2 regions of the Protofrankia sp. BMG5.30 genome follow, and region 2 is predicted to be linked to the other one. Evidence: riboswitches for the same ligand, from Rfam matches in the RefSeq annotation. Region 2 holds a riboswitch; the other holds the start of a gene.

Region 1 (5,828 bases), on a different contig from region 2:
CCGTGCCGTGTGGGCACCCGCCTGACAGCACCCGCCTCACGGAGCTGTCGCTGGTCGGCATCCGACGACGTGTGGACGGCTGTTGTCATGTCGTAGCAACTACGGATTTGGCAACTTGTCGCCTGAAGTCGCATGAAGAGTCAATCTGGTCGGCCTGTGGCATCACCGGCCTGCTCGTGTCACCGATCTCCTGGACGCACCACTGGCTGTGGGTGCTGCCGGCGCTGGCCACACTGGCAGGTCCACGACGGCCGCGTGGGGGGCGTCTCGCGCCGCTGGGCGGCTTCACGCTGCTCGTCCTCTCCCCGCTGTGGTGGTTACCCAACGAGGACGACCGCGAATACCGGTGGCACGGCTGGCAGCTCGTGATCGGGAACTCCTACGTGATCGCAGCCGTCCTCTTTCTCCTCGTGATCGGCGTCCACGTGTTCCGCCCGCATGCTCCTGCCGGGCGGCACGGGGATCAGACGGCGGCGGGCCGTGGCGTGGGCAGAACCGAACGCACCGCGCTCACCCACCCGGCGCCGAGGGTGCCGTCCTCCACGACGACGTTGTCGTAACCGGGCAGCAGATCGATCAGGTCCGTGTGGTGCAGCGCGTTCGCGACAAGGTGCATGCGGCCGACATGGTCGGCCATGACCAGGTCGCTGGCGGAGTCCCCGATCGCGATCGCCTGCTCCGGGCGCAGCCCCCGGCGAGCCAGGTCGAAGGCCACCGCGGCCCCCTTGCTGACTCCGTCGGGCACCAGGTGGTAGACGTGCGGAACATCGTCCAGATCGGGCATGGTGGCCCGCGCGATGATGCCGTTGTCGCGCATGGTCAACCATCCATAACCTTCCGCGGCAAGCCACGCGTCGGCCGCGACCACGTCGATGTTGCCCCGCAGCATGATGTCGATCTCACGGCCGCGGATCCAGGAGCGGTGCGCCTCCAGGCGTCCCGGATACTGGGCGACCAGCGCCGTGACCAGCTCGTCGGGTATCCGGTCGAACGTCTCGGGCATGGCTCCGCGCAGGATCTGGCTGCTGTGCCCGTGGTCCCAGCCGACGATGGCACCGAGTTCGGCGATGAAACCGTCCGCCCCGAAGATCGAGGCAGCCTCCGTGAGCTGAGGCCGGGTCCGTCCGCTGACCAGGACCAGCGCGATGCCGGCCCGGTGCAGATCGATCAGAGCGTGCGCCGGGTCCAGGGTGACGGAGTGATCTTCGCTGCGGAAGAAGCATCCACGTGGCCCCACCATGGTCCCGTCGAGATCGGTATAGACGACCCGGACACTCATCGGTGCTGTCCTCCTGTTCACGCTGTTCGCGCTCTTCATGGCGTTCACGCTGTTCGTGGCGGCTGGGCGTTCGTGGCACGTGGGACGGGGCGGCGCGGGCGTTTCGTGGGGCCGTGCCGCGCCACGGCGTCGGGGCTGTCACCTGGTGCGGGCCACCTGTCCGGGACAGACCGTGCCCTGCCCACGGCGGCCCGTCTGGTGCGGCAGGGCCACGGTCAGCCGCTTTCCACCGGACCGTGGTACAGCCGGGCGTAGCGGGCGGCGTACTCCGGAATCGTGATCATAGGTGGCCGCTCCCGCACCGCCACCTGATGGGTACGCGGCTCCAGCCCGCTGTCACCGCGCCTGAACTGGGTCAGCGTCCCGCTGAGAGAGTCGGTGTGGACGCCCAGCCTGGTCCACGCCGCATGGATGATCTCCGCGGCCATCCGTCCAAGAGCCTCGTCGGACTGGTGACGGTGGACCTTGCGGCCGACCTCGACCTGAGCGAGGGCGTCCACTCCCAGCAACGAGCACACGTCCACGACCTGGGCGAACTCGATGCCGTAGCCGGAGACGAACGGTAGTTGTTCCAGCAGGGCCCGCCGGCCTGCGAACTCACCGGCCAGCGGCTGCACCAGCCCGGCGAGCTGTGGCCAGTGCAGGTTGAGCAGGGGGCGCGCGACGAGTTCGGTGACCCGGCCGCCGCCGCCGGGCAGCAGCCCCCCGGCCAGCGGCCGGTCATAGGACGCYTTGACGTAGGACACCGCGCCCTCGGTCAGCAGCGGCCCGAGCAGCCCGGTGACCAGGCTCGCGTCGAAGTCCTCCAGATCGGCGTCGACGAAGACCACGATGTCCCCGGACGTGGCGTACAGGGACTTCCACAGGGCCTCGCCCTTGCCGGCGACCCGCCCRTAGCCGGTGAGGATGCGCTCCTCGGYGAACACCGCCGCGCCCGCGGCGGCCGCCTCGGAGGCGGTCGCGTCCACCGACCCCGGATCGATGACGACGATCTCGTCGACGAGAGGCACCGCGGCCATAAGATCGCGGCGGAGCGCCGAGACGATCGCGCCGACGGTGGCCGCCTCGTTCAACGCGGGCAGCACCACGCTGATCGGCCCTGCCTTACGGGCCAGTAGTTCCCCTGGTGAGAAGTCCCGCCCGTAGTACGTCCTATGCTCGAACCAACGGTATACGTCAGACCGCACACGGACTACAGTACGGACTGACAACCGCATACGGCTCATCCAGAGGGGCAGAGGGACCGGCCCAGTGAAGCCCCGGCAACCACCCGCATCAGTGCGCGGCAGGTGCTAATTCCGTCCTGAGATGCATCCGGCTCTCGGGAAAGATGAGGAGTTTCACAGATGACAGTCGCTCCCGAGCGCGTCGCAACGATCAGCCCGGACGTCGTCAATCCCGCGGTTTCCCTGTCGTGTCGCCACTGCGGCGCCACCTATCCGCTCTCCCCGACGCATGTCTGTATCGAGTGCTTCGCCCCGCTGGAGATTGCCTACGACGACTCCGTGCTACGCCGGGTCACCCGGGAGTCCATCGAGGCCGGTCCCGCCAGCCTGTGGCGCTATGTCGGGCTGCTGCCCGCCGGCCACGACCCCGCGCGCCGGGTGTCGCTCGGCGCGGGCTGGACGCCGCTGCGCCCGGCCCCCCGCCTCGCCGCCGAGCTCGGGATGCGGACACTGTGGGTCAAGGACGACACCGCGAACCCCACCCACTCGTTCAAGGACAGGGTCGTGTCGGTGGCGCTGTCGGCCGCGCGCGAGCACGGGTACACCACGGTCGCCTGCGCGTCCACCGGCAACCTGGCCCAGTCGGTGGCAGCGCACGCCGCGTCCGCCGGGCTACGTTCGGTTGTGCTGATCCCGCATGATCTGGAGGACGGCAAGACCGTGTCGACCGCCGTCTACGGCGGCACGCTGGTCGCGATCGAGGGCAACTACGACGACGTCAACCGCCTGTGCAGCGAGCTCTCCGGCGAGTACGAATGGGCGTTCGTCAACGTCAACGTGCGGCCGTTCTACGCCGAGGGCTCCAAGACGCTCGGCTACGAGGTCGCCGAACAGCTCGGCTGGCGGCTGCCGGAGCAGGTCGTGGTGCCGATCGCGTCCGGGTCGCTGCTGACGAAGATCGACAAGGCGTTCGGTGAGCTCGGCCGGCTCGGCCTGGTGGAGCCGACCCCGCACCGGGTCTTCGGCGCGCAGGCGCAGGGCTGCAACCCGGTCGCGGCGGCCTTCGCCCGCGGGGCGGACACGGTCGCACCGGTGAAGCCGTCCACCATCGCCAAGTCGCTGTCGATCGGCAACCCGGCGGACGGCCCGTACGCCCTCGACGTGGCCCGTCGCACCGGCGGCGCGATCACCGACGTCACCGACCCCGAGATCGTCGAGGGAATCCGCCTGCTGGCCCGGACGGAGGGTGTCTTCGGCGAGACCGCCGGCGGCGTCACCGTCGCGTGCCTGCGGCGGCTGCTGCGCGAGGGCCTGCTCGACCCCGACGCGGAGACCGTCATCTTCAACACCGGCGACGGCCTGAAGACCCTCGACCCGCTGATCCCGACAGGCCGGCCGACCGCGACCATCCGCCCGTCCCTGGCCGCCTTCGAAGCCGCCGGCCTCGGCGACTGACCCCGACCGCCCAACACCCTCCGCAGGATCTTCCGCTATTCAGCACCGCCGACATCTCCGGGACGACGCAAACGGCGGCGCGGCCACCTGCCCGCGCCGCCGTTCCGGCAGACCACTGAGAAGAAGCCCGTGTCGATTCATTCCGACAACTGGCCGGTAAAGCCAAGATTGTGGACACCGAACCGGAAGACGAGAACTTCGTTCACTTTCGCCTGCCCGGGGGCCGCTTTGAACATGGCCGAGGCCTGCCACTGACGGCAGCTTCCGAACTCGCGGCCCGACGAAAGAATCGAGCTGGGCTCCCCTTCGAGTCGATGAGTATCGAACCATGTCCGCCTCCTGCGATCTCGACAGCTTCGAGCGGCTCGGGGACACCMTGGGAGTCAACACCCAGCCCATAGTGATCGACGGATTGGTCCGCTATTCCGAAGACGAACGACACGCGGAACCCAGAAACAAAGATCTGTGGATCGCGGGGACCTCACGGTCGTCGACGAGCACGACGCGGCGGCCTGGTTTCAATCCGGCTCGGATTTGTAGATCGCGGGGACCGCTGTCCGAATTGTACCCCGTCTGAGCTGGGGGTTTGCAAGATCCAACCACAACCTCCTTTTGAAGATCTTTTAGATCATGGTGAGATGATCTAAAAATTCTGTGTCGTTGCAGGTCAGGATGCATGTCGATCTCTCACCACAACCTCCCGGGTTCGTCGGCGTGTCGGAGGTTGTGGTGGATGATCTCCCTGGGGCACGCGTCTGTCCGTCCGGATCGGGTGCCGGGGACCCTCCGGTGCCGGATCCGGACAGGCCGATGGAGCGCATGCCGATGGTGACACCTCCGCGACTTCGCTTCGACAGCCGTGGCGTGGCCATCCCCGCGAGCACCTCCACGACCGACACGGACGACTCCCATGATCCCACCGCCGTCCCCTTCCCGGATACCACCATGCCCGGAAGCGGCGCCGGCCTGTCCGCACCTCATGGAAACCACACGAGGAGGTGGCGATGGCCCGCACCATCCGTATCAACGGCATCGACGTCCCCGTTATCAACGGTGATCTGATGCCGATCGTCGTCGACATCGACGTGATGCTGGCCAGGCGGAAGATGTCCGTGGGCGAGCTCGCGGACCGCGTAGGGATCACGCCCGCCAACCTGGCGGTACTCAAGAACGGCCGCACCAGGGCAGTGCGCTCCGCGACGCTCGCCGCGCTCCGCGAGGTGCTCAGGTGCCAGCCGGGCGACCTGCTGCGCTGGGAGGCCGAGGACGCCACGGACGGACGACGTGCCCCATGGCGGGCGTGAAAACGCCTGGCACCACCGGCCCGTGACACGGCACATGGACCGCATGGACATGGATCGCCGATCACCCGCAGCACCGTCCCGGCCCCGTTGGGTAGATTCAGGTTGACCTGTACCGCACCGTCCTGGTCGGCGATCGCGACGTGCGAACGTGCCCCAGCACCGCGAACCCCCGTCCTTCCAGCGCGCAACGGCGGGGGTTCGTCGGTGGGCGGGCAGCCAGGGCTTCGCCGTAGTCGCTCGACGCCCGCGTGGCGATCTGCCAGTTCGACGGAGTTCTGGGCACGTGACCGGCACGGGGTTCACCGATGGTTCACGGGCCGGACGATGGCATGCGGCCGGCGCGCGGCCGCCACCTGGCCGGGCCCGTGGCGGGCCGTCCGGCCGTGCGGCGCAACGGGGGGCGAGCTTGCACTCACCCACCTCGAGTGCTAAACAGGAGCTGGCACTCACCCGCTTCGAGTGCCAGGGCTGAGCGACGAGGCCACCGGGCCGTCCGTCGCGGGCGTCGTCTTGGCCAGGCCATTGAACAGCCATTCCCCTGGGAGGACCACGACACCATGCCGAAGATCATTGCCTTCGATGAGGAGGCACGGCGCGGCCTGGAGCGCGGCATGAACCAGTTGG
Region 2 (6,082 bases):
ACAGGCCCGCGCCTACCATGTCATCCACGAATGTGACCGCTGCCACACTCAGCGCAAGGCGTGGTGGAGCCGTAACGGCGAGATCACCTCCGCGGGCTACAGCTACCCCGAGGGTTACCTGACCAAGGACGTCGGCTACATCGGCGCCGACGGCCGCGGCGTGCTGCGCACCGAGTACCTCGCCCGCGTCTTCACCGCGACCGCCAGCCGCGGCACCGGCAACGGCAACGCCCCGCGAACCTCCTGAGGAGGACACAGACACACGTTGGCCTGGACGGGGACGGCTGACTGAGCCCTGCTCCACAACGCAGGACGGACCCACCCTGCCGGGACGGGTCACCGGCCCGGAACGGTCACCGGCCGGCCGGGACGACCAGGCTTCCCGGATACCGACGGCCGGCGGTCCCAGCTGTTGGCAGTGACCGGTCAGCGGCCGGTCAGTTGGTGCAGACGCCGGCCAGGGTGGGCAGGACGGGCGGGGTGACGGCGTCGGGGGCGAACCAGCCGGGCAGCCGGCGGGTGTCGYGCGCGGGGGCGCAGCCGTCCGGCCCTTCCCGGTAGGTCCAGCTCGGGCCGTCGCGCAGGTAGGTGCGCAACGCCGTGACGAGCCGGTCGATGTCGTCGGAGCAGGTGCCGACACCGACGCTTGCCCGCAGCGCCGAGCCTGGCAGGTCCAGCCGGGCGAGCAGCGGATGGGCGCAGAAACGGCCGTCGCGCACGCCGATGCCGTGCTCGGCGGACAGGTAGGCGGCCGTCCGCGCGGCGCTGTGGCCGGGCACGGTGAAGGTGACCACGCCGAGCCGGTCGGGGGCGTCCGCCCAGATCCGCGGGATCTCCACGCCCGGCAGCCCGGACAGCCCCGCGACAAGCTGGTCACGTAGCGCGTCCTCGTGACGTTCGAGGGTGCCCGGCGCGAGCGCGGCCAGCACCTGGCAGGCCGCGGCCAGGGCGGCCGCACCGAGCGAGTTGGGGGAGCCCGCCTCGTGCCGCTGCGGGGCGGTCTTCCAGGTGGTGGCGGTGGCGGTCACCCCGGCTACGGCACCGCCACCGGCGAGGTACGGCGGCGCGGCGTCGAGCCAGTCCGCGCGGCCGATCAGCGCCCCGGCGCCGTAGGGCGCGTAGAGCTTGTGAGCGGACAGCGCGACATAGTCGACGTCCCAGGCGGCCATGTCGATGCGGCGGTGCGGCGCCAGCTGCGCGGCGTCCACGACGATCCGCGCGCCGTGGACGTGCGCGATCTCGGCGATCTCGGCGACGGGGACGACCTCGCCGGTCACGTTCGACGCGCCCGTCACGGCGACGAGGCAGGCCGGCCGGTGCGCCAGCGCCCGCCGGAGGCGGTCGAGGGTCGCGTCGACGGTGTCCGCGGCCGGCAGGCAGCGATGCCGGACGGCACGCCAGGGCAGCAGGTTCGCGTGGTGTTCGACGTCGAGGAACAGCACGTCACCGCGGCCGGGGTCCCCCGCCTGGCCGGTGTCGTCCGGATGGCCGGCGGCGCCCGCGCCCGCGGTGCCGTCCACGTGGCCGGCGGCCGCCCCGCGGCCCGGGCTGTCGTCCGGGTGACTGGTGGCCGCCGGCCCGGGCAGGCAGCGGGCGAGCAGGTTGAGCGCGTCGGTGGTGTTGCGGGTGAACACCACGACGTCCTCGGGCCGCGCGCCGACGAAGGCGCCGACCGTCCCGCGCGCCGACTCGTACAGCGCGGTGGTCACCTGGGAGGCGTATCCGGCGCCGCGGTGGACGCTGGCGTAGAACGGCAGGATCTCGTCCACTCTGGCCGCCACGGCGGACAGGCACGGGGCGGACGCGGCGTAGTCGAGGTTGGCGTACCGCGCCTGCCCGCCCTGGACGAGCGGAACCCGCAGATCCGCGCCGACGACCGGCAGCAGCGGCCCGTCCACCCCCGCTGGCTGTGGGTGGGCGCCGGCGGCAACGCCGTCCACGGCCCCGGCCGGAAACGGCACCGCCGGCCGCGGGCGGACGGGGGTCTGGATGGTGGCAGGGGCGGTCACGGCACTCCTCGGGGTCCACCGGACCCGGGGGCGGATCCGCGCTTACCGCAGCCACCGCGGCTACGGCCTGGTCCTCACCCGGGGCACCCCACCGCGGAGGAGGGTTGCCGGCCAGCGAGCCGGGGCTTGACGCTGACGCTCATGACCTGTGCCGAGCATACCGGGGATGCCGGACACGCGCCGCCAACGGCGACAGCCCCGGCGGACGGGAGCCGTCGGGCGGCCCGTTCGCGGACACGGGCTACGGGCTGCCGAAGTCCGGGAGGATGAGCGAGCCGTCCTCGGCGAACGAGAAACCGGGATTATGGGCGATCTCCCACACGTGGCCGTCGAGGTCGGTGAAAACCCCCGCGTAGCCGCCGTAGAACGTCTCGGCCGCGGGGCGGGTGATCGTGGCACCCGCCCGTTGCGCCGCCGCGATGATGCCGTCGACCTCCGCTCTGGAGCGGACGTTGTGCGCGAGCGCGACACCGCTGAACCCGCCTGTCTGCCCACCGGTACTCCCCTCGGCGTCCTCGGCGATACCGCAGTCGCGGGCCAGCTTGTCGCGTCCCCAGAGCACCAGCACGGCYCCGCCGGCCTGGAAGAAGACGGTCTCCTCGAGCTCCTGGCCCTGCCAGCCCAGCCGCTCGTAGAACGCCCGGGCACGCCCCACGTCCCCGACACCCAGTGTGATCAGACTGATCCGCTGCTCCATGTGTGGAAGGTACCCGGCCGTTTTCCCCGGCGAGGGGCGGCTTTCCGGACGGATCGCTGCGAACCGTCCCATCCCGCCCGGCGGCCCGTCCGCGATGACGGTTCGCGGGCCCGTGGCCGGCAGGGTGCGGGGCATCGGGAGTTTCGGGTTCTGAGATGTCTCGCGGCTGGTGGGACAGCGTCGGACGGATGATCGAAAGGATGCTGCCGGGAACGGTGCGGGATGGCCTGGGCGGGGCGTCAGAACGGGTGAACAAGAATAAACGAGGATTGTGGTGGCGGGTCGGTTGTACAGTGCCGAGCATGACATCCCGCCGCATTCTGCTGCACAGCGATCGCGTGATCGATCACGCGCTTGTGGCCAGCGCGGCGTGTACCAGTGGGTGTGGCCCGCACGGGATGCGCTGACAACCGCGGACCGGCGCCACGGCACCGGTTCCGGTCGCGTCATCCCAAGCCGTCCGGTCACGCCGGTACGTCACCGGCCRGTCTGAATTCTCCCGTTCCGACCGCTCATCCGGATCCTGGCGCGTTCTCCGATTTGCCGTGTGCGCCTGGTCGTCAACCAGCCGATTTTTCTCGGGGGCGGCGGTTGCGCCGGGAACGCCGGTCGGCGGTGACGGCAGGAACGCCGAGGTGCGTGTCACGGCCCGCGGGCCAGCCGTCCCGCGGGTCCACCGGCAACGCGAAAAAAATGTAATCACGCTGTTTTTCCACCCGTACCGCTCGCCATCCGTATCGCTTTCCGCCCGTACCGACAGGGAGTCGAGCATGCCACTCATCCACCCACTACTCGCGGGCACCGCCCTGGTGCCCGATTCCCTGCTGCGAGACGAAAACGAAACGGTGGAACCGCATGTGCTGGCCGCGCTGACCCGCTCCCTCGGTGCCGCGACCGGGATATGGACGGCGATCCTGCGCCACGACCCGGTCAACCGCTGGTACACCCGGCTCGTGCTGTCCGGATCGGTCGAGGTGTGGCTGATCAGCTGGTGCCCGGACCAGTACACCCGCGCGCACGACCATGGCGGCGCGTTCGGCGCGCTGACCGTCATCCAGGGGCCCGTCACGGAGATCGCCTGCGACGCGGACTGGCGGCCCCGTGACTGGCGGCAGCATGAACGGGGGGCGTCGCTCACATTCGATCGGAACCACATTCACAAGGTGGGGAATTCGGGGACTATCCCGGCCGCGACCATCCACGCCTACTCTCCCCCGGAACTGCCGATGCGGTATGCACCGGACGCCGCCGAGCAGGCGGTCGAGGGCTTCCTGCTCGAGAACGCGCTCGGTGGTGCCGCCGCTGGGGACGCGGCGGGGGCGCTTGCCGTGGGCGGAGGGCGGCCGTGAGCGGCAGCCGGATCGACGCGATGCTTGCCCGGGCACGCGCCCGCCTGGAGCGTCTCGACCCGCCTACGGCCGCGGCGGCGGTGGCGGACGGGGCACTGCTGGTCGACATCCGGCCCGCGGCCCAGCGCGGCGCCGAGGGCGGCATCCCCGGCGCGCTGATCATCGAACGTAACGTCCTGGAGTGGCGGCTGGACCCCACCAGTGACGCGCGTCTCCCGCAGGCCACCGGCGACGACATCAAGGTCATCATCATCTGCTCGGAGGGGTACACCTCCAGCCTCGCGGCGGCGTCCCTGCAGGATCTGGGCCTGCGCCACGCCACCGACGTCGTCGGTGGCTTCCGCGCGTGGGAGCGCAACGGCCTCCCAACGATCACTCACAGCAGCAAAGATCATCACCTTCAGTAACTAACTTCACTGAAAGGTCTTGGCCGATCTCTTAGCGTAAGGGTGCTCACTATCACGGTGAGTAACGGGGATGACCGCCGGAGCCCGTCCGCATCCCCGTGTCGGCCACACGCGCGGACGGGGCCGGGGCCCATCTGCCCGGAACGGCGGCAGAGGGGTGATGGCATGTCCATCTCGAGCCGTACGGTCTCACCCACGATCACCGCGGTTTCCTGTGCCGTCGCCGTCGCGGTGGCCCTGACGCCTCATCCGGCCGGGGCGGCCATCGCGTCGGCCGGCGGTGCGCCCGCCGCGACCGACGCGGCCCTGGGCGCCCTGACGACGGGGCAGGGATCCGCAACGACCTGGACGGACGGGCAGGAGTCCGCCAGCGGCAGGCAGAAGCCCAGCAGCACCAGGAAGAGGGCCACTGGCGACAGGCAGAGGTCCACCGGCAACCGGCGGGAGTCGTCCAACAGCAGAAAGGAATCCACGGGCGACAGGCAGGAATCGTCAGGTAACGAGTGGGAATCATCCGGTAACGAGTGGGAATCCTCCGACGGCGGATGGGAGTCCTCCGCTGGCAGGCAGGAGTTCCCCGGCAGGTCGTTGCGGCTGGGCAGCCAGGGCGACCCGGTGGCGCGGCTGCAGATCCGGCTTGGGATCTTCGCCGACGGGAGGTTCGGCCCGCGGACCGCACGCGGCGTCCGCACCTTCCAGTCCGGCGTCGGCCTGACCATCGACGCCGTGGTCGGCCCGCGGACCTGGGGTGCACTCTTCGGCGCGTCAGCCGCGCCGGCGGTGTCCGCCCCGGCCTCAGCCCAGCCGGTGCCAGCGCTGCTGACAACTCCGGCGGTGGCACAAACGGCGGTGGCGTCAACGGCGGCGCTGACAGTGGCTCCGGTCGGGGCGTCCACCTCGGTCGCGGCGGCGGCGTTCGCGGTCGCCCAACAGCAGATCGGCAAACCGTACCGCTACGGCGCCGCTGGGCCGAACGACTTCGACTGCTCTGGTCTGATCAAGTACGTGTACACCCAGGTCGGCGCCTCGGTCCCCCGTACCACCTACGACCAGTTCGCCGCGTTGCAACCGGTCAGCCGCGCCGACGCCCGGCCAGGAGACGTGATCTTCTTTCTCGACGCCGAGGGGGAGGCCTACCACGACGCCATCTACGCCGGAAACGGACAGATGATCGTTTCGCGTCGGCCCGGCACCAATGTCCAGTACCAGGAGATCTGGTCGGGCGACTATCGCATCGGACGGGTCTGAAGACCGGAGGACCTGTAGCTTCCAGCCGGACGGGAAGCATGATCGCATCACCTTGGGCGCTCTGACCGTAGACTCTGCGCCACGCGCTGCCGGCGATCATAGCTGTGATTCTGCTCACCCTTGCGATCGTCAGGAACACCGTCCCCGATTCCCCGGGGGCGGGCGGGGACCCGGGATGCCCGGTTTGGTAGCACCGGGCATCTACTACGAGTGGTAGTACATATACACAACGCTGCGATTTGACAACGGAACGCCGATCGACAGGGCCAGAACCGGGTGTGTTGGGCGCGCTGCGGACGCGAGCGTTCCGGAACCCTTGCTATCCCGTCGAGAGCCGTCTACGTTCCTCGGTTAACGAGACGAGACGGGTTC

Evidence for each region. Region 2 has a riboswitch for S-adenosylmethionine ahead of BL254_RS15020 (aminotransferase class V-fold PLP-dependent enzyme). Riboswitches for the same ligand answer to the same signal wherever they lie in the genome.
Region 1: another riboswitch for S-adenosylmethionine. It lies ahead of thrC (threonine synthase); the one in region 2 lies ahead of BL254_RS15020 (aminotransferase class V-fold PLP-dependent enzyme).

What each region holds. Positions count from the first base shown of each region.
Region 1 covers NZ_MOME01000005.1:145,208-151,035, reverse strand. Annotated here, with positions in the region: gene BL254_RS02430 (HAD family hydrolase) at 464-1,279, opposite strand; gene BL254_RS02425 (glucosyl-3-phosphoglycerate synthase) at 1,495-2,466, opposite strand; SAM riboswitch class I at 2,499-2,616, shown strand; gene thrC (threonine synthase) at 2,626-3,900, shown strand; gene BL254_RS02415 (helix-turn-helix transcriptional regulator) at 4,962-5,204, shown strand; gene groL (chaperonin GroEL) at 5,762-5,828, shown strand, end outside.
Region 2 covers NZ_MOME01000025.1:4,329-10,410, forward strand. Annotated here, with positions in the region: gene BL254_RS15015 (hypothetical protein) at 1-247, shown strand, start outside; gene BL254_RS15020 (aminotransferase class V-fold PLP-dependent enzyme) at 438-1,940, opposite strand; SAM riboswitch class IV at 2,043-2,156, opposite strand; gene BL254_RS15025 (VOC family protein) at 2,251-2,706, opposite strand; gene BL254_RS15030 (cysteine dioxygenase family protein) at 3,477-4,055, shown strand; gene BL254_RS15035 (rhodanese-like domain-containing protein) at 4,052-4,462, shown strand; gene BL254_RS15040 (NlpC/P60 family protein) at 4,628-5,710, shown strand.